Regions from separate parts of the Streptomyces sp. NPDC046716 genome, predicted to be linked through region 1. Evidence: riboswitches for the same ligand, from Rfam matches in the RefSeq annotation. Region 1 holds a riboswitch; each other region holds the start of a gene.

Evidence for each region. A riboswitch is a leader RNA that binds a small molecule or an ion and turns the genes downstream of it on or off. The one in region 1 is predicted to bind cobalamin.
Region 2: another riboswitch for cobalamin. It lies ahead of ABZ930_RS18280 (ABC transporter substrate-binding protein); the one in region 1 lies ahead of ABZ930_RS23660 (CbtB-domain containing protein).
Region 3: another riboswitch for cobalamin. It lies ahead of ABZ930_RS14905 (cobalamin biosynthesis protein); the one in region 1 lies ahead of ABZ930_RS23660 (CbtB-domain containing protein).
Region 4: another riboswitch for cobalamin. It lies ahead of ABZ930_RS10765 (prenyltransferase/squalene oxidase repeat-containing protein); the one in region 1 lies ahead of ABZ930_RS23660 (CbtB-domain containing protein).

Annotation. Positions count from the first base shown of each region.
Region 1 is NZ_JBEYYU010000032.1:56,013-61,037, reverse strand. It holds gene ABZ930_RS23670 (histidine phosphatase family protein) at 1-329, shown strand, start outside; gene ABZ930_RS23665 (CbtA family protein) at 418-1,173, opposite strand; gene ABZ930_RS23660 (CbtB-domain containing protein) at 1,199-1,420, opposite strand; cobalamin riboswitch at 1,460-1,597, opposite strand; gene ABZ930_RS23655 (ATP-binding protein) at 2,099-3,340, shown strand; gene ABZ930_RS23650 (roadblock/LC7 domain-containing protein) at 3,337-4,182, shown strand; gene ABZ930_RS23645 (DUF742 domain-containing protein) at 4,175-4,561, shown strand; gene ABZ930_RS23640 (ATP/GTP-binding protein) at 4,563-5,025, shown strand, end outside.
Region 2 is NZ_JBEYYU010000022.1:20,740-25,764, reverse strand. It holds gene ABZ930_RS18295 (helix-turn-helix domain-containing protein) at 1-267, opposite strand, end outside; gene ABZ930_RS18290 (lytic polysaccharide monooxygenase) at 317-1,297, opposite strand; gene ABZ930_RS18285 (alpha/beta hydrolase) at 1,485-2,168, shown strand; cobalamin riboswitch at 2,245-2,446, shown strand; gene ABZ930_RS18280 (ABC transporter substrate-binding protein) at 2,513-3,541, shown strand; gene ABZ930_RS18275 (iron chelate uptake ABC transporter family permease subunit) at 3,553-4,560, shown strand; gene ABZ930_RS18270 (ABC transporter ATP-binding protein) at 4,557-5,025, shown strand, end outside.
Region 3 is NZ_JBEYYU010000016.1:65,612-70,636, forward strand. It holds gene ABZ930_RS14895 (inorganic phosphate transporter) at 1-1,175, shown strand, start outside; gene ABZ930_RS14900 (hypothetical protein) at 1,192-1,413, shown strand; cobalamin riboswitch at 1,671-1,803, shown strand; gene ABZ930_RS14905 (cobalamin biosynthesis protein) at 1,862-2,797, shown strand; gene ABZ930_RS14910 (cobyric acid synthase) at 2,794-4,305, shown strand; gene ABZ930_RS14915 (putative cobaltochelatase) at 4,472-5,025, shown strand, end outside.
Region 4 is NZ_JBEYYU010000010.1:152,878-157,902, reverse strand. It holds gene ABZ930_RS10780 (MBL fold metallo-hydrolase) at 1-763, shown strand, start outside; gene ABZ930_RS10775 (hypothetical protein) at 894-1,139, shown strand; gene ABZ930_RS10770 (SPFH domain-containing protein) at 1,153-2,295, shown strand; cobalamin riboswitch at 2,715-2,837, shown strand; gene ABZ930_RS10765 (prenyltransferase/squalene oxidase repeat-containing protein) at 2,927-4,162, shown strand; gene ABZ930_RS10760 (SCO2322 family protein) at 4,159-4,803, shown strand; gene ABZ930_RS10755 (CbiQ family ECF transporter T component) at 4,807-5,025, shown strand, end outside.

The sequences.
Region 1 (5,025 bases):
AAGTGAGCGGGACGTCGCCGGAGGACGTGGGCCGGTGGCTCGGGGATCCGGAATTCCGCGCCGGGGGCGGGGAGTCGGTGGCCGATGTGTGCGCGCGGGTGTCCCGATGGCTGGACGCGCTGGACGGGGAGGCGGCGGTGCCGGACGGCGGGCTCGTCATCGGTGTCGTGGAGCCCGAATTGGCGCGGGCCGCCGTGGTGCACGCCCTGGGCGCGCCCCTGTCGGCGTTCTGGCGCTGCGACGTGGCACCGCTGACCGTCACCGAGCTGAGTGGCCGCGGCGGCCGCTGGAACCTGCGCTGCGGCCGGCCTCTCGTCGGCGAGAACTGACCGGCGGCGCCCGGGCGGCGCGAGAGGGCCCGCGGAAGGTTCCGCGGGCCCTCTCGTCCGGCTCGGCCCTGCTGCTCGGCCGGCCGGTTCAGTTCGCTGCCGGGACCGTCCGACGGGCCTCGGCGGGCTTGGGGTCGAGCAGGCGCTCGGCCAACTCGCCGAAGAGCAGGCCGAACCCGGTCCACAGCGTGATCTGGATGGCGAGCGCGGAGAGCCGGAAGCGCCAGAGGACGGCGGCCGGGAAGTGCTCGGGCACCTCGTTGATCACGGGCAGGAACCGGAAGGCGAGGCCGACGACCACGGCGAAGGCGAGGACGGCGACGACGGTGGCCCACCAGGTGCCCAGGCGTGGCGCGAGACGCTTGCCGAGGATGGTCGCCGCGATCGCGAGGAGGACGCTGAGCACCATCATCAGGAAGTAGAGGGTGGTCCGTTTCCCGATGGTGTCGGCGTTGCCGACGGCGGGCGGATTGGCCGGGTACTTCAGGAACGGTACGACGTAGACGGCCAGCAGGGCGCAGCCCGACAGCAGCAGCGCGGTCGCGCGGGGGCCGAAGCGGCCCACCCGGCCGAGCGCGAAGCAGTAGGCGAGTGCGGCGATGCCGCCGAAGGCGACGCCGTAGACGAGGACGCCGGTGGCGAGTCCGGCGGTGGACTGCAGGCCGCGGGAAACGAGTTCGGCCTCGTCGCCGTGCGAGTGGCCGGCGTGGGACTCCTCGAAGCCGATCGCCTTGTCGACGAGCGGCTCACCGAGCCAGTAGGAGATGACGAGGGCGAGCACGCCGGCCGCGAGACCGGCGAGCATGCCCCGCACGAGCAGGTTGCGTACGGTGGTGGAGTTCATGGGAGTACGACGTTCCTCCGCCTTCTCAGTGGCAGGGGAAGCCGAGCAGGTGGCGGGCGTCGTGCACCCACTCGTGGACACCCGCTCCGCTGAACACGGAGGTGGCGCCCTGTTCGGCGCCGACGAAGTACAGCAGGACGAGCATCAGGATGCCGAAGAACGCGGCCCAGGGGGCGATCGCCTTCAACGGCAGCTTGGCCGGTATGGCAGGAGTGGTGGCGGTCGGCTGGGCGACGTGCTGCGCCATGGCAGGGCCTCCTTCGGGAGTTCGCGTCCCGTCTCGGTGGTGCACATGGACGACCGTCACGGGTCTGACTCGCAGCACGCCGAGGGCGTCCCGCATCACAGTGGCGCGACCGTGCCGGGTTCTCACCGGCTTCCGTCGACCGTCGTCGATAACGGCACGACATTACCGTCTGTCGCGTGCATGGCCAAGAGCGCGCGGGCCCGCCCGGCGGTGCGGCCGCCTCGTGCGCACCGCCTGCGCCTTCCGGCCAACTTGCGGCACCCCGATGGCCGGAAACAGCCTTTGGGTGGCACAACGCGGACACATCGAAACCCCGTACCCCCTGGGGGTGCCCCCGCACCCAGTCACCAATGGGTTGAGTCGACTTTTGTCAACGCGCCGTCCAAATACCCGCATTGATCCAGGTGGCGCCGCCACGCCGGGCCGTCGAGGCAGGTCCCGCGGGCGCGCCGCACGCGGATGAGCTCGCGATTCACGGACCCCAAAGGCCGCTGACCAAGCGGAATCTGAGGGTCGATCACGGTGATAGCATCCCGGCATCCGCGATCTTGATCCACTCGTTCCGCGCGCCTCCTTGCGATGTGCCCGCGTGTGTGCATCGTCGGTCGGGTGACGCTCTGGGCCGTGTCGCGGGCCCTGACGAAGTGCATCTGTCGCCATGCGCCGAGAAAGGTTTCCATGACACGAGACGCACTGGTGTGGTGCCTGGTTGTGATAGCGGCGATATCAGTCGCCGCCGTTGTGGCACTCACCATCCGCAGTAGAGCGCTCGCGGCGAAGAAGCAGCGGTCAGAAGCCGATCTGCGTCAGCAGGTGAGTGCTCTGGAACGTCAACTCCACGGCTCGTCCGCCGAGTTGCAGAGAATCTGGACCGAGCGCGAGAGCGCCATCCTGGCCGCGAAGGAAGACGCCGAGGAGAACACCAAGGCGGTCCTCAAGGGCGCGGCCAGCTTCCTGCAGAGCCTCGCGGCCGAGCAGACCACTCTGCTGCACGGCGTGCAGCAGCGGTACGGCGGGCACGCCGTCCTCAGCGACCTCCTGGACGTGAACCACTCCAACGCCCAGATGGCGCGCAAGGCCCAGGGCATCGCCGTGATGTGCGGCGCGCCCCTCGGCCGTCGCAACCGGGCGGCCAGCGTCTACGACGTGGTGCGCAGTGCCCAGGGCCAGATCCGCAACTTCAGCCGGGTCGCGATCATGCAGCAGACCGGTCTCGCGCTGAAGGCGTCCGCGGTCGCGCCCGTCGCCCTCGCCGTGGCCGAACTCCTCGACAACGCTGCCAGCTTCTCTCAGCAGGACGCACCGATCGAGGTGACCTTCCAGCGCATCCAGAACAACCTGTGCATCGTCATCGACGACGCGGGCGTCAGCATGAGCGACGAGGACCGGCAGCGCGCGACCGCGCTGCTCTCCGGTGACGACGTTCCCCGCCTGTCGCAGCTGGGCACCCAGCCCAAGTTCGGCTTCCCCGTCATCGGTCTGATCGCCCGCCAGTACGGCTTCAAGGTGGATGTCACCGGAGTCTCCCGGTACGGCGGTGTCCGCGCCGTCGTGCTGCTGCCCGAGGAGCTGTGGACCATGGAGGAGACACCGCCGAGGGCCGACGCGCCCGTCAGCCGCATCCGTCGGACCCCGGCTCCCCAGGAGCAACCGCCCGTCGAGCAGCCCGAGCCGGCGGCGGAGACCCGTTCCGAGACGCGTACCGAGCCCCCGAAGCGCACGGTGCACGGCCTGCCGAAGCGGGGAGAGCGCCAGTCCCCCATCGCGAGCGTGCCCGACGCGTCGCCCCGCCGGCCCGCGTTCGGATCCGCCGACGGAGCTCCGCGCACCTCGGGCCGCAGCCTGGGCGCCCTCCAGCGCGGCACACTCTCGGCCCGCAAGATCGACACGCCGTCCGCCGAAGGGTCTGAAGACGAATGACGCCAGACCTGTCCTGGATGCTCCAGGACATCGTGCAGAACGTGCCCCTGGCACGGCACGCAGTTCTGCTGTCCGCCGACGGCCTTCCCCGCGGCTCGACGGAGGGCCTCGACCCGAAGGACGTCGACACCATCTCGGCCGCGATGGCCGGCATGCAGTCCCTCAGCCGCGCCACCGCCCACTTCGCCGGTTCGGCGAAGGACGGGGAGTGGAGCCAGACGGTCATCGAGTTCGACCACGGCTGGATCTTCCTGATCGGGGCCGGGCAGGGCGCCTACCTGGCCGCCGCGGCCGAGCCCGACGTCGACATGCAGCAGATCTCCTTCCGCATGCACCGGCTGGTGGCCCGCCTGGGCAACAACCTCACCTCGCCGCCCCGCGTCCCGACCGACGAGCTCGGGGCGGGCGGCTCCGCCGCGGCGGAGCGGCACGAGGCTGGCGGCGGATCGGGATTCGTGCTCCCCGAACTGGACCGGGCGGTGGCGGACGTGCACGGCGCCCGGCACGCGGTCCTGCTCGGCGGGGACGGACTGCCGCGCGGGGCGACCTCCGCGATGAGCCGGGACCTGGCGGACACCATCTCCGCCGCCATGACCGGCATCCACGCCTACAGCCGGGTGACGGCCCAGTTCGCGGGTCCCGTCGCGGACGCGACGTGGCGGCAGACGGTCATCGAGTTCTCGCACGGCTGGATCTTCCTGATCGCCGCCGGCGAAGGGGCCTTCCTCGCCGCGTCCGCCGAACACGACTGCGATATCGAGGAGTTCACCACCCGGCTCCACCAGGCAGTGCCCGAACTGACCGCGCGCTCCGCACCCGGAGGGGGAGTCGGCGATGTCTGAGGAGCCCGACGAGGGACCGGAACTCACCTCTCCCTTAGTACCGCTCTTCGTGATCACGAACGGGCGTGCCCTGCCGCCGGATCACCAGTACGCGCACACCGCCCTGGTGACGGCCGCCCGCGACGCGGACACCGCCGCGCGTGGGCTGTCCCCCGAGGCGCGTACCGTCCTCGACCTGGTGGCCAACGGATTCCTGTCCGTGGCCGAAGTGGCCGGACACACCCATCTGCCGCTGGGCATCGTCCGCATCCTGCTGGCGCAGCTGGAGGAGGGCGGCCTGATCCTCGTCCGGAAGCCCATCCCCAGTGCCGAAAGGCCCGACAGGGAGCTGGTCAGCGCCGTTCTCGACGGCCTGCGGAAGAAGCGATTCGGAGCGTAACTTGTACTTGGATCCAGACGTCTCACACGCAGTGAAGATCCTCATAGTGGGGCACTTCGGGGTCGGGAAGACCACCTGCATCGGCGCCCTCTCCGAGATCGAGCCGCTGCGGACCGAGGAGGAGATCACCGAGGCCAGTGTCGGCTTCGACGACCTCTCGGGCACGCCGAACAAGACGACCACGACCGTGGCCATGGACTTCGGCCGGCTCAGCCTCAGCGACAGCCTCGTCCTCTATCTGTTCGGCACCCCCGGGCAGGAGCGCTTCAAGGAGATGTGGGAGGAGCTGTCGCGCGGCGCGCTGGGCGCGCTCGTCCTGGTCGACCCCGAGCGCCTGGAGGAGTCGTTCCCGGTCCTCGACCTGGTGGAGCGGTTCGGCCTGACGTACGCGATCGGCGTCAACCGGTTCGACGGCACCGCCGACTATCCCCTCGAAGAAGTGCACGAGGCGCTGAATCTGTCTC
Region 2 (5,025 bases), on a different contig from region 1:
CCGGCTCCAGCCGAGGTCGACGCGGATGAGCCCGGGCTGTGCGGCGATCCGCCGCCAGGCCCGGGCCACCTCCGGGTCCACCGGCGGGCGCTGCGCGCGGCGCCGGGCGAGGACCGCGCCGACCCGGGTGAAGCGTTCCTCCCAGGAGGCGGCCTCGGCGAGCTGTTCGCGCACCCGGACGGTGCCCCCGCTGCCGAAGCCGGGCCCGGTGACGACGGAGCCTAGGTACCGGGCGCGCGGGTCGCCTGGCTGCCCGGCTCGGGGCACACGCCCATCCTGGAGGATCCGGCGGGGACGGCTGCCCTGCTGCGGACGTTCACCGCCGCGCTGCTCTGACCGGCACCCCGGCCGTCCGCCCGCGATGGCGCAGCGCGGCGAGCGCGACCCCGGCCAGGGCCACCGCTCCGGCCGCGGCTCCGACGAGCGCGGCGACCGGGCTCGGGCCGGTCTCGGCCCGGGCCGATGCGGTCTGCCCCCGCGACTGGCCCTCCTCCGTGTTCCCCCGGGCCGTGTCCGCGTGGTGGGCCGCGTGCACACCACCGGCGGCCTGGGAGCCGACACCGAGCGCGGCCGCCTCGCGGGCGGACTGCTCGCCGCCGGTCAGCCCGGTCACCTCGCCGGATCCGCCGTCGAAGACGACGTCCGAGCAGGAGAAGAAGTTCTCCTGGCTGTCGGAGCGGATCCACTGGACGAACAGCATCTGGCGGCCGGTGCGCTCGGGCAGCCGGAGGTCCCAGTAGTAGTGGCCGTCCTCGGTGCCCGGGCCGCCCTCGTGCGGCGGGTCCTGGACGGTCTGCACCTGCTCCAGGTCGGCCCAGCCCAGTGGCTGCTGGGGATCGAAGCCCTCCTTGGTGACGTACACCTCGAACCTGCCGGGGTGCTGGGCCCAGTTGCTGTACTTGACCTGAAGGGTGGCGCCCGCCGTGAGGTGGGTGAGCGGCCAGTCGGTGCGGGCCGCGTTGTAGGGCGAGAAGTCGTACGGGCTGCGGTCGCCGGCGCTGCACAGGGTGCCGTCCGGGACGTAGCCCGCGCCGCGCCCGCCCGCTTGGGAGTCGAGGACCGCGAACCAGTTGTACAGCGGTGCGGTGCCCGCCTCCTGGACGGCCGCCTTGCAGGCGGGGTTGGTGGGCATCTGGGTGGAGGAGTTGGCGAGCAGGTCCTTGTAGCAGAGGTAGGTGCGCGAGCCGGGCATCAGGGCGACACCGTGCGCGGCGGCCGGGGACGGCACGGCCAGTACGGCGGCGACTGCGATGCCTGCCGCTCCGGCCAGCGCGGCCGCGCGGGAGGGAACCGTCATGGGACTGTCTCCTTCGGGAGGGCTCCGACGAGCGGTACGACCCGTAGTCGGCGCCACCACGGATTCGGTTGCCGCGCGGCGGGCGCCGACGGTCCGTTTCCGGCCGGTCCGCGATGACGTAGCCTCGCGGGATCAACTGATCTTCACGGTCGGCGCGTGGGCCGGCCGGGGCGGGGAGCGCGGAGGCATGCCGGAGCGGCGCACGGTGCGGGTGTCGGGGATCTCCCTGTCCTACGAGGTGTCGGGGCCGCCGGACGCCGTGCCGCTTCTGCTGCTGCACGGTCTCGGGGAGGGCGCGGCCGACTGGGCGCAGGTGGCACCGGAGTTCGCCCGCGACCACCGGGTGTACGCCCTCGACCTGCGCGGGCACGGGCAGAGCGACTGGCCGGACCGGTACTCCCTGGAGCTGATGCGGGACGACGTGACCGCGTTCCTGGACGCTCTGGGGCTCGACCGGGTGCGGGTCGTCGCGCACTCCATGGGCGGCGTGGTCGCCTGTCTGCTGGCGGCGGCCGCGCCGGAGCGGGTGACGCGGCTGGTTCTCGAGGACGTCCCGCTGCCCCGCCCGCGGACGCCTCCCCCGCTGGTCCGCCCCGACGGGGACCTGGCCTTCGACTGGGAGATGGTGGTGGCGGTCAGGCGGCAGCTCGACACACCGCCCGCGCACTGGGCGGACCTGCTCGCCGCGATCACCGCCGAGACTTTGGTGGTGGCGGGCGGGCCGCTGAGTCATGTGCCGCAGGACGGCGTCGCGGAGCTGGCCCGGCGGATTCCCGGCGGGCGGCTGCTGACCGTCCCGGTCGGCCACCTGGTCCACCGGGAGGCTCCGGAGGAGTTCGTCACGGAGGTCCGCGCGTTCCTCGGCGCCTGACGCAGGGTCACCGGCGGGCGGCCGACGTCGGCCCGCGCTCCCGAAAACCCCGGCGGCGGGAGCCTCGCCCGGCCCGTGATACTTTCGCCGGGCCAGTCGTACCTTTGCACGATCTTGCTCGTGCACGGGTCAGGGAATCCGGTGCAAATCCGGAACTGACGCGCAGCGGTGAGGGTGACGGGCGGAGCCACAGCCACTGGGCCGGTGACACGGTCTGGGAAGGCGCTTCGCGCGGACGACCCCGAGTCCGAAGACCTGCTGGCGGCCTCCGGGGCGTTCCGCGGCCGGGGGTGGACCGTAGACCGGCTCCGCGTATGAGCCCTGGACGCAGAGGATTCCCCGTGCTGCCCGCCCGTTTCACCCGTCACGTCCGCCGTGCCGCACCGCTGTTGGCCGCTGCCCTGCTCCTGACCGGGTGCGGAGGATCGACCGGCACCGACGCGAAGCCGGGACGCGGGGTCACGGTCGACAACTGCGGTACGAAGGTACGCGTCGACCACGCGCCGAAGCGGGCCGTGGCCCTCGACCAGGGCTCGGCGGAGATCATGCTGTCGCTCGGTCTCGCCGACCGGATGGTGGGCACCGGCACCTGGACGGACCCGGTCCTCAAGGGGCTCGAGAAGGCGAACGCGAAGGTGCCGCGGCTCGCGGACCGCTATCCGTCCTTCGAGAAGGTCCTGTCCACCGAACCCGACTTCGCCGCGGCCTCTTTCACGTACACGCTCAGCAAGGGCGGGGTGGCGTCGCGCGAGAAGTTCGCCGAACTCGGCGTCCCCACCTATCTCTCCCCCGGCGACTGCGCCGGCAAGGACAACAGCGGCGACGGCGACGGCGCGCGCACCAAGGCGCTCACCCTCGACACGGTCTACGGCGAGATACGTGACCTGGCGCGGATCTTCCACGTGGAGAAGCGGGGCGAGAAGCTCATCGACACGCTCACGGCCCGCGTGGAGAAGGCGACTTCGGCCGCCGACACGTCGGGCGTCAGCGTGCTGTACTGGTTCGCGAACTCCGACTCCCCCTACATGGCGGGCTGTTGCGGCGCTCCGGGTGTCATCACCAAGGAGCTGAAGCTGCGCAACGTCTTCGACGACACCCACGACGAGTGGCCGCAGATCGGCTGGGAGACCGTCGCCGACCGCGATCCGGACGTCCTCGTCATCGGTGATCTGACCCGCCGCTCGCAGTCGGCCGAGTCCGCCGCCCAGAAGATCAGGTTTCTGGAGTCGGACCCCGTCACGAAGAACATGACGGCGGTGCGGGAGAAGCGGTACGTGCGGCTGAGCGGGCAGGACATGAATCCGACGATCCGCACCGTGGACGGGCTGGAGAAGGTGGCCGCCGCGGTCGGCGCGTTCGGTCTCGGCCGGTGAGTGCCGCGACGCTGCGCTCCGGTCTCTACTGGGCGGCGGGGGTGTTCGCGCTGTTGGCGTCCGTCGCCGTGGCGATCACCTTCGGGCCCGCGCGGATCGGGGTCGGCGACGTGTGGTCGGCGGTGGGCGCGCGGCTCGGCTGGGGCAGCTCGGACCTGTCGCCGATCCGCGACGGCATCGTATGGAATCTGCGGCTGCCGCGGACGCTGCTCGCGGCCGTGTGCGGGGCCGGGCTCGCCGTGTGCGGCACGGTGCTGCAGGCGCTGCTGCGCAATCCGCTCGCCGATCCGTTCGTGCTGGGGGTGTCCTCGGGGGCGTCGACGGGCGCCGTGCTCGTCGTGGTCCTCGGAGTGGGCGGCGGCGCCCTGTCGGTGTCCGGCGGCGCGTTCATCGGCGCGGTCGTCTCGTTCGCGCTGGTGCTGGTGCTCAGTCACACCCTGGGCGGCACGACGGACCGGGTGGTGCTCAGCGGGGTGGCCGCGATGCAGTTGTTCTCCGCGCTGACCTCGGTCGTGGTGCTGACGGCCGCCGATGCGGAGACCACGCGCGGCGTGCTGTTCTGGCTGCTCGGCTCGCTCGGCGGCGTCGGCTGGACCGAGGTGTGGCTGTGCTGCGCGGTCCTGTTTCTCGCGCTGGTGGTGTGTCTCGGGTACGGGCGCACGCTCGACGCGTTCGCCTTCGGCCCGGAGGCGGCGGCCGCGCTGGGCGTCCGGGTGGCCCGGACCCGGCTGATCCTGCTGTGTGTGACGGCGCTGCTGACGGCGGTCCTGGTGAGTGCGGCGGGTGCGATCGGCTTCGTCGGTCTGGTGCTGCCGCACGCGGCGCGGGCCCTGGTCGGGCCCGGGCACACCCGGCTGCTGCCGGTGACGGCGCTCGCCGGCGCGGTGTTCCTGGTGTGGGTGGACACGGCGGCGCGCACGGTCCTCGCGCCGCAGGAGGTTCCGGTGGGAGTGGTGACGTCCTTGATCGGTGTGCCCGCGTTCGTGCTGGTGCTGTACCGGCGCAGGGCCGTCCGGTGACGGGCGGGCTGCGCGCGGAGCGCGTGTCCCGGTCGGCCGGCGGCGCACTGATCCTCGACGGGGTGGCGCTCGCGCCGCGCCCCGGCACCGTGACGGGCCTGCTCGGCCCGAACGGCTCGGGCAAGTCGACCCTGCTGAGGCTGCTCGCCGGGGTGCTCGCCCCGGACTCGGGTGTCGTCACCCTCGACGGCGTGCCGCTCGCGGACGTATCGCGCCGCACGGTCGCGCGGCGGATCGCCGTGGTCGAGCAACAGACCGACACCCAGGTCGAGTTGACGGTCGCCGACGTGGTGCGGCTCGGCCGGATCCCGCACCGCCGCGCCTGGGCTCCGGCGTCCGCGGCCGACGAGACCGCGGTCCGCTCCGCGCTGGAGCGCAGCGGCCTGGCCGACAAGGCGCACCGGCTGTGGCACACCCTGTCGGGCGGCGAACGCCAGCGGGTGCAGATCGCGCGCGCCCTGGCCC
Region 3 (5,025 bases), on a different contig from region 1:
TCTCGACCGGCGCCCTGAAGCCGAAGACGGCGGTGGCCATGTCCGCCGTGCTGAACCTCGTCGGAGCGTTCCTCTCGGTCGAGGTCGCCAAGACCATCTCCGGCGGCATCATCAATGAGGACGGCCTCAGAACAGAGGTCATCTTCGCGGCGCTCGTGGGCGCCATCCTCTGGAATCTGCTGACCTGGCTGCTCGGTCTGCCGTCCAGCTCCTCGCACGCCCTGTTCGGCGGCCTCATCGGCGCCGCGGTCATGTCGATGGGCTGGTCCTCGGTCGACGGCGGCACCGTCGTCACCAAGATCCTGCTTCCCGCGGTCGCCGCGCCGATCGTCGCCGGCCTCGCCGCGATGCTCGCCACGCGCCTGACCTACCGGATCAGCGCCAAGACCGACGCGAAGGCCACCGCCAAGGGCTACCGCGCCGGCCAGATCGCCTCGGCCGGACTCGTCTCGCTGGCGCACGGCACGAACGACGCGCAGAAGACGATGGGCATCATCACCCTCGCCCTGATCACCGGCGGAGTCATCGCCCCGGACGCCGACCCGCCGCTGTGGGTCATCGTCTCCGCCGGCACGGCCATCGCCCTCGGCACCTACCTCGGCGGCTGGCGGATCATCCGCACCATGGGCAAGGGCCTCACCGACCTCGCGCCGCAGCAGGGCTTCGCCGCCCAGACCTCGGCCGCGACGGCGATCCTCGCCTCCTCGCACATCGGCTTCTCGCTCTCCACCACCCAGGTCTGCTCCGGCGCCGTCATGGGCTCCGGTCTCGGCCGCAAGGGCGGTGTCGTCCGCTGGTCGACCGCGACCCGGATGTTCGTCGCGTGGGGTCTGACCCTGCCGGCCGCCGGTCTGGTCGGCGCGGGCGCCGAGTTCCTCACCAAGCAGGGCCCGTGGGGCGTCGGTCTCACCGCCGCGCTGCTCGTGGTCGGCTCGGGCGTCATCTGGAAGCTCTCGCGCCGTGACTCCATCGACCACACGAACGTCACCGATGACGAGGTCGGCAGCGCCGCGGCGCCGGCCGCGGAGCCCGCGGGCGTCGTGACCACGGCCATCGCGGCGGTCACCCCGCCGCCCGTCGGCACCCTGGTCACCGGCGAGTCCGAGGAAGTCAAGGCGACCATCCCGGCCCCCGCGCCGGCCGACCCCGCGCGCCCCGCCGGCGCCACGCTGTAAGGAAGCAGGACCAGCTATGAAGATCGACTGGGCAGCTCTCGGCTCCGTGTTCGGAGTCAGCCTCGTGGTCACCGTGGCCCTGGTGGGCCTGTTCACCCTCGGCATCGTCGGACTCTCCAAGAAGGAGTCGGCGGCGCAGCGGGGCGACTCGGCGACGCTCGTCGTCTCCGGCGCGTACGCGTGCTTCGCGGCGTGCGCGGCGGCCGTGGCGTACGGGATCTTCCTGATCGTGGCCTGATCCACGGCAGTCATTTCGGCGGGCCCGGACCTTTCTGGTCCGGGCCCGCCGTGTCTGTGTGCGGTGCGGCCTGTCGTGTGTCGGGTGCCGCTCTCGTCGTGGCCGGTCGCGCAGTTCCCCGCGCCCCTGAAACGAGCTTCGCTCGTCCAGGGGAACTGCACGGCCGGCCACGGCGGTGGCAAGCGGGGCGCGAACCGCTGTGGACCTCCCCACACTCTCCCGCCCCAGGTCAACAGCAAGTTGACGCACCTTCGCGGAGCGTGGTGCACTGCCAACGCCATATACGGCAGCAGGTGAGGAAGCCGGTGCGAATCCGGCGCGGTCCCGCCACTGTGAGTCCCCGGTCACCCGGGGACGAGCCAGGAACTCCCGCTGCCGGTCTCGTCGAACCAGGGCGTGGACACCCTGAGTGAGGACAACTACCGCCATGTTCGCCCCGCGCGGCGTCATGCGGCCCGGGCGCGTGTTCGCGTACGGGGCCGCCACAGGACTGTTGAGCGATCTGCTCGTCGGTGATCCGCGCCGTGGGCATCCTGTCGCCGGGTTCGGGCGGGCCGCGGGCGCCGTCGAGCGGGTGCTGTGGCGGGACCACCGCGGCTGGGGCGCGCTGCACACCCTGGTCTGCGCCGGTGGCGCCGCCGCCGTCGGAGCCGCCGCCTCGCGCGCCGTACGCCGCTCCCCCGCCGCCGCCGTCGCGCTGACGGCCGCCGCGACCTGGGCCGTGGTCGGCGGGACCTCGCTGGGCCGGGAGGCGCGGGCGATCGGCTCCGCGCTGGAGGCCGGGGACGTCGAGCTGGCCAGGGAACTGCTGCCGCGGCTGTGCGGGCGCGACCCGCAGGGCCTGGACGCGGACGGGATCGCCCGGGGCGTCGTCGAGTCGGTCGCCGAGAACACCTCCGACGCCGTGGTGGGCGCGCTGGTGTGGGGCGCCGTCGGCGGGGTGCCGGGGCTGCTCGCCTTCCGCGCCGTGAACACGCTCGACGCGATGGTCGGGCACAAGTCCGTGAAGTACCGCCGGTTCGGCTGGGCCTCGGCGCGCTTCGACGATGTCGCGGGCTGGCCGGGGGCCCGGCTCACCGGCGCCCTCGCCGTCCTGGCCGGCGGGCGGCCCCGCGCCGCGCTGGCCGCGTGGCGGGCGGACGCCGGCCGGCACCCGAGCCCCAACGCCGGGGTCGTCGAGGCCTCCTTCGCGGGCGCGCTCGGGGTACGGCTCGGCGGCACCCTGTCGTACGCGGGACGGGTCGAGCACCGGCCGGTGCTGAACGCCGCGGGGCGGGCGGTCCGGGTGACCGATGTGGAACGGGCCGCGCGGTTGTCGCGGCGGGTGAGTGTGCTGGCGCTGGGAGTCTGTGTGGGCGGGCGGTTGCTGTGGGGTCGTCGATGAACCGGGGCGGGCTGCTCGTCGCGGGCACCACCTCCGACGCGGGAAAGAGTGTCGTCACCGCCGGGATCTGCCGGTGGCTGGTGCGGCAGGGCGTGAAGGTAGCGCCGTTCAAGGGGCAGAACATGTCCCTCAATTCGTTCGTCACCCGCGAGGGCGCCGAGATCGGGCGGGCGCAGGCGATGCAGGCGCAGGCCGCCCGCGTCGAGCCGACCGCGCTGATGAACCCGGTGCTGCTCAAGCCCGGCAGCGATCGCAGCAGCCAGGTCGTGCTGATGGGCAGGCCGGTGGGCGAGATGAGCGCGCGCGGCTATCACGGCGGGCGGCAGGCCGCCCTGCTGGACACCGTCGTGGGATGCCTGGAGGAGTTGCGGGGCAGTCATGACGCTGTGATCTGCGAGGGCGCCGGGTCCCCGGCCGAGATCAATCTGCGGCGGACCGACATCGTGAACATGGGCGTCGCGCGCGCCGCCCGGCTGCCGGTGCTGGTCGTCGGCGACATCGACCGGGGCGGGGTCTTCGCCTCGTTCTTCGGTACGACGGCGCTGCTCGCGCCCGAGGACCAGGAACTGCTCGCCGGGTATCTGGTGAACAAGTTCCGCGGTGACGTGAGCCTGCTGGAGCCCGGCCTCGACATGCTCAAGTCCCTCACGGGGCGCGACACTTACGGCGTTCTGCCGTATCAGCACGGCCTCGGCATCGACGAGGAGGACGGGCTGCGGGTCTCCCTGCGGGGCACCGTGCGGGAGTCCGTGGTCGCGCCGCCGGTGGGCGAGGACGTGCTGCGGGTCGCGGTGTGCGCGGTGCCGCTGATGTCGAACTTCACCGACGTGGACGCGCTGGCCGCCGAGCCGGGTGTCGTCGTGCGATTCGTGGACCGGGCCGAGGAACTCGTCGACGCGGACCTGGTGGTCGTGCCGGGCACCCGCGGGACCGTGAAGGCCCTGGAGTGGCTGCGCGAGCGCGGGCTCGCGGACGCGCTGGCCCGGCGGGCCGCCGAGGGGCGGCCGGTGCTCGGCATCTGCGGTGGCTTCCAGGTGCTCGGTGAGCGCATCGAGGACGACGTCGAGTCGCAGGCCGGGGTCGTCGACGGGCTCGGACTGCTGCCCGTACGCGTGCGGTTCGCCGCCGAGAAGACCCTCGCCCGGCCCGTCGGCGAGGCCCTCGGGTCGTCCGTCGAGGGGTACGAGATCCATCACGGGGTCGCCGAGGTGCTGGGCGGGGAGCCCTTCCTCGACGGGTGCCGGGTGGGGGCCGTGTGGGGGACGCACTGGCACGGGTCGCTGGAGTCGGACGACTTCCGGCGGGCTTTTCTGCGGGAGGTCGCCTCGGCGGCCGGGCGGCGGTTCGTTCCGGCGGCGGGCACGTCGTTCGCCGATCTGCGCGAGGAGCAGTTGGACCGGCTCGGGGATCTGATCGAGCGGCATGCCGATACGGACGCGTTGTGGCGGTTGATCGAGGGGGGTGCGCCGGTGGGGTTGCCGTTCGTGCCGCCCGGAGCGCCGTCGTGAGTGCGGTGGCGGGAGGTCGCCCCCGCCGCCCCTTCCCGTCCCGTCCCCGGGGGCTCTGCCCCCGGACCCCCCATGGTTCGTTTTCGTGTGCGCGTTCGGTGGGGCTTCCCGCGCAGTTCCCCGCGCCCCTGACGGGGCGCCCCAAGTCAACGGAGGATCACGGCTGATGTCTGTCCCTTATCCGTTCACCGCCGTCGTCGGGCAGGACGATCTGCGGCTCGCTCTGCTGCTCAACGCCGTGTCGCCCGCCGTCGGGGGTGTGCTCGTGCGCGGGGAGAAGGGGACCGCCAAGTCCACCGCCGTGCGGGCCCTTTCGGCGTTGATGCCCTCGGTCGACGTGGTCGCCGGGTGCCGGTTCTCGTGCGATCCCGCGAGCCCCGACCCGCAGTGCCCCGACGGGCCGCACGAGGAGGGCGGCGGGGGCGAACGCCCGGCCCGGATGGTCGAGTTGCCGGTCGGCGCCTCCGAGGACCGGCTCGTCGGCGCGCTCGACATCGAGCGGGCGCTGGCAGAGGGCGTGAAGGCCTTCGAGCCGGGGCTGCTCGCCGACGCGCACCGCGGGATCCTGTACGTCGACGAAGTGAACCTGCTGCACGACCACCTCGTGGACCTGCTGCTCGACGCCGCCGCCATGGGTGCCTCGTACGTGGAGCGCGAGGGCGTCTCCGTACGGCATGCGGCGCGCTTCCTCCTCGTCGGGACCATGAACCCCGAAGAGGG
Region 4 (5,025 bases), on a different contig from region 1:
GATCGCGATGCACGAGGCGGACGCGGCGGTGGTGCGGCGCACCCGGGAGAACGACCCGTCGCGCTGGTACGCGTACATGACCAGGAAGCTGATCGCCGCCGGGGCGCCCGACGCGCACGTGGCCCCGATCGCCCGCGCCCGCGACGAGGGCACCCCGCGCCGCCTGCCCGGCCTCGACCCGGCGCTGCCCGACCGCACCATCACCCCCGGCGACCTGCTCCCCCTGCCGGGCCGCAGGCTCCGCGCGATCTGGACGCCGGGCCACACCCCGGGCCATGTCTGCCTGCACCTCGAAGAGGACCACCCGGCACAACTCCCGGGAAACGGGCGCCTGTTCAGCGGCGACCACATCCTGCCGGGCATCACCCCGCACATCGGCCTCTACGAGGACCCGGACGACGCCACCGTGACGGACCCCCTCGGCGACTACCTCGACTCCCTCGAACGGGTCGGCCGGCTGGCCCCCGCCGAGGTCCTCCCGGCGCACCAGCACACCTTCACCGACGCGCCCGCCCGCGTACGGGAACTGCTGGAGCACCACGAGTCCCGGCTGACCGATCTGCTCACCCTCCTCGCGGAGCCGCTCACCCCCTGGCAGCTCGCCGAGCGCATGGAGTGGAACCGGCCGTGGGCCGACATCCCCTTCGGCTCGCGGACCATCGCGGTGTCGGAGGCGGAGGCGCATCTGCGCCGGCTGGTGAAGCTGGGGCGGGTGGAGACGGCCGTCGGCAGCGACCCGGTGGCGTACGTCGCGGCGCCCTGATCCGACGTCACCGGGCGGCCGGTCACGGCCGGCGGATCTTTGCCGCGCGTAGATGGTCGGGCCCCACGCGCAGGCGTATGGTCCTGGCCAAGAGCTCACTTGAGCTGGAACGACAAGGGGGCGGCCGCCGATGGCGCCGGACGAGGCTGTGGTCGGCTGTACGGGGAAGCTGGTGCTCGGCACACGGGGTGCCGGAGGGCCGGGCGAGGTGCTGGTGCGGGTCAGGGGCGGGACCGAGACGTTTCTCGCGTGGTCCGACGAGCCTCTGGAGCGCGGGACGACCGTGCTCGTGATCGAGTCGCGCGGCACCCGGCAGGTCGTGGTCATGGCCTGGACCGATCCTCTCCTCGCCGACGGCGACGGCGGCGCCCGCTAAGGAGACGTCAAGGATGTTCGGATATCGCGTTCCCGCCCCCGACGAGGCGATGTTGATCTCGGGTGGCAGGCGGGGACTTGGGGGAGCGCCGTTCCGCGTCGTCACCGGGCACGGGAAGTTCGTGCTGCCCGTGTTCCGCAAGACCCGTTTCCTGTCGCTGGCCATGGCGGAGGCGGAAGTCGTCGAGAAGTGCGTCACCAAGCAGGGCATCGCGCTGACCGTGCGGGCCGTCATCGCCTTCAAGGTGGGCAACGACCACGAGTCGATCGTCAACGCCGGGCAGCGGTTCCTGTCCGACCAGGAGCAGATGTCGGTGCTCACCGGGCGGATCTTCGCCGGTCACCTGCGCTCCATCATCGGCTCGATGACCGTCGAGGAGATCGTCACCGAGCGGCAGAAGCTGGCGACGGAGGTGCTCGACACCTCGAAGGCCGAGATGGCGAAGATCGGGCTGCACGTCGACTCGTTGCAGATCCAGTCCATCGACGACGGTGCCACCGGGTACATCGAGGCGATGTCGCAGCCGCACAAGGCCGCCATCCAGCGTGCCGCGAAGATCGCGCAGGCGCAGGCCAACCAGGCCTCCGTCGAGGCGGAGCAGGCTGCCGCCCGCAAGCAGGCCGAGTTCGCGCGGCAGACCGCGGTCGTGCAGGCCGAGTTCAGCGCCGAGGTGGACCGGGCCAAGGCGCAGGCCGACCAGGCCGGGCCGCTGGCGCGGGCGCACGCGCAGCAGGAGGTGCTCGCCGCGCAGACCGAGCTGGCGCTCAAGCAGGCCGAGCTGCGGGAGAAGGAGCTGATCGCGGAGGTCGTGAAGCCGGCGCAGGCCGATGCCGAGCGGATCCGGGTGCTCGCCCTCGCCGAGGCCGAGCGGATGAAGATCCAGGCCGAGGCGGCGGCGTCGTACGACCGGGTCGCGCTGGACCGGATGCTCATCGATCAGTTGCCGCAGATCGTGAAGGAGGCGTCGGCCGGGCTCGCCGGGGCCAATGTCAACGTCCTGAACGGGGCCGATGGGCTCGGCGAGATCGCCGCCGGGCTCGTCGGGCAGGGGCTGACGATCCTCGACTCGGTCCGCAAGAACCTCGGCGCGACGGACGACCCCGGTTCCGCCGTCGAGCGCTACCGGGGCGACGACGGCCCCGTCGAGGTCCGCTGACGCGTTCGGCCGCGGCTCTCGTCGTGGCTGGTCGCGCAGTTCCCCGCGCCCCTGAAGGCATGCGCTGCGCGCAGCCTTCCCCCGGAGGCTGCGGCTCCGCCGCGCCTCTCGCGATGAGATGCCGCACGAAGTGCGCATCTCAGGGGCGCGGGGAACGGCGCGAGAAGCGGCCACCGGCCCGCACACAAAGAACAACCCAGGGGCGCGAGGAACGGCGCGAGAAGCGGCCACCGGCCCGCACACGAAGAACAACCCAGGGGCGCGGGGAACGGCGCGAGAAGCGGCCACCGGCCCGCACACGAAGAACAACCCAGGGGCGCGGGGAACTGCGCGACCAACCCCCACCGGAGCCGCACACGAAGAACAACCCAGTGCGGCCGGGTCCCCGGCGGAGCCGCCCGCGGACGACCCCGAAACACGGCGCCCGGTACAGTGAAGGCGTCGTCATCAAGCGTGTGTGAGGGGAAGCCGGTGGGAGTCCGGCGCTGACCCGCAACCGTCACAGCCGGATTGCCTCACCCGCCTCATGATCGGCTCAGAACCGTCGAGGCATACGGAGCTGGAGCCGCCCGGTACCAGCAGAGCGTGCCGTGCCGCCCGGCTCCCCGCAGGGAGAGGCACCCGCCCCAGCATGAACATTCGCCGCAGCGCCGCACTCGTGGCCGCGACCGTCGTGATCGGCGGCGCGGCGGCGCCGGCCGCCCTCGCGGACGGTGCCTCCCCCTCGGCGTCCCCCAAGGTCGTCGTACCGAGCGGCCTGTACGGGTCCGCCGATCCCACGTACGACGGCGTGTGGCGCCAGTCCCTCGCCCTCGTGGCGCAGAAGACCGAGGACGTCCGGCCCGCCGCGAAGGCCGTCGACTGGCTCGCGGGCCAGCAGTGCGAGAACGGCGGCTTCGCCGCGTTCCGGGCCGAGCCGGGCAAGGCCTGCGACGCGAAGACGCCCGTCGACAGCAACAGCACGGCCGCCGCCGTCCAGGCCCTGGCCGCCGTGGGCGGCCGCGACGGCGAGGTCGCCAAGGGCGTGGCCTGGCTGAAGAAGAACCAGAACGCCGACGGCGGCTGGGGCTACAACCCGGGCGGCGCCAGCGACGGCAACTCCACCGCGGTCGTGCTCGGCGCCCTGTCCACCTCAGGCGACGAGCCCGCCGAGGTCCGGTCCTCGACCGGCAAGTCCGGCTTCGACGCCCTCGGCACGCTGACCCTGCCCTGCTCGGAGGGCAAGGACGGCGGCGCGCTCGCCTACCAGCCCGACAAGAAGGGCGAGCTCACGGCGAACGCCGACGCGACCGCCGCCGGTGTGCTCGGCGCCCTCGGCTCCGGTTTCGCCGCCGAGAAGGGCACGGCCCCGGACGCGTACACCTGCGAGGACGGGGAGCAGGCGAAGACCTCCGAGGGCATCGCGCACAACGGCGCCGTCTACCTCCAGAACCAGCTCTCCACGCACCTGTACCTGAAGTCGCAGCTGGCCGGCGCCACCGACCAGCCCGACTACGGCAACACCGCCGACGCGGTCACGGCCGTGGCCGCCGCGGAGGGCATCAAGTACACGAAGGACCCGTACGCCTGGCTGGAGAAGAACGCGCAGGACTGGGCGAAGGGCGCCGGACCCGCCGCCTACGCCCAGCTGATCTTCGCCGCGCACGCCACCGGCAACGACCCGCGCGACTTCGGCGGCACCGACCTGGTGAGCGCGCTGAACAAGACGGGGCCCGACCCCGCCTCCGCGAAGTCCGCCGCCGACTCCGGTGACGAGAAGAAGGACGACGGCGGCAGCGGGGTGTCCTGGTGGATCGTCGGCGTCATGTTCATCGCCGCGGTCGGCGCCGGAATCCTGATCAGCGGGCGTAAGAAGCAGCAGAAGTGAGCCGCGCCGCCCGGCTGGCGCTCGCCCTGCTCGTGGCCGTCCTCGGGCTCGCCGTCGCCGCGCCCGCGCAGGCCGCCGGGTACCGGTACTGGTCGTTCTGGGAGAACGACGGCGGCTCGTGGACGTACGCGACCATGGGCCCGGGCCAGAGCCGCCCGTCGGACGGCGATGTCGAGGGGTTCCGGTTCGCGGTGAGCGCGGACTCGAAGGACGCCACGAAGCCGCGCGGGGCCGCCGACTTCGACGCGGTCTGCGGCGACACGGGCGCGCAGGACGGGAAGAAGCGGGTCGCGGTCGTCATCGACTTCGGCACGGCCGAGGACGCGCCCGACGGCGAGACCCCGCCGAAGGCACGCACCGCGTGCGCCCGGGTCGGTGAGGACGCGACCGCCGCGGACGCGCTGGCCGCCGTCGCCAAGCCGCTGCGCTACGACAGCAGCGCCCTGCTCTGCGCCATCTCCGGGTATCCGAAGTCCGGCTGCGGCGAACAGGTCAGCGGCCATAAGCACTCGCCGAGTGCCACCGAACCCGCGAAGAAGTCGAGCCACTCGCTGCCGTCCGTCGGCGTCCTCGCGGGCGTCGTCGCCGTCGTCGTGCTCGGCGGCGCGGCGATCTGGCAGGCCAAGCGCCGCCGCGACTGAGTCATGGGTCTCGACGCGCTGCGGGCCCCCCGGGCCGGCCGTTCCCGTTCGCTGCATCCGGGTGCCTGGTGGATCTGGGCTCTCGGGCTCGGCACGGCCGCGTCCCGCACCACGAACCCGCTGCTGCTCGCGCTGCTCGTCGGCGTCGCCGGTTACGTGGTGGCGGCGCGCCGGACGGAGGCGCCGTGGGCACGCAGCTACGGGGCGTTCGTGAAGCTGGGG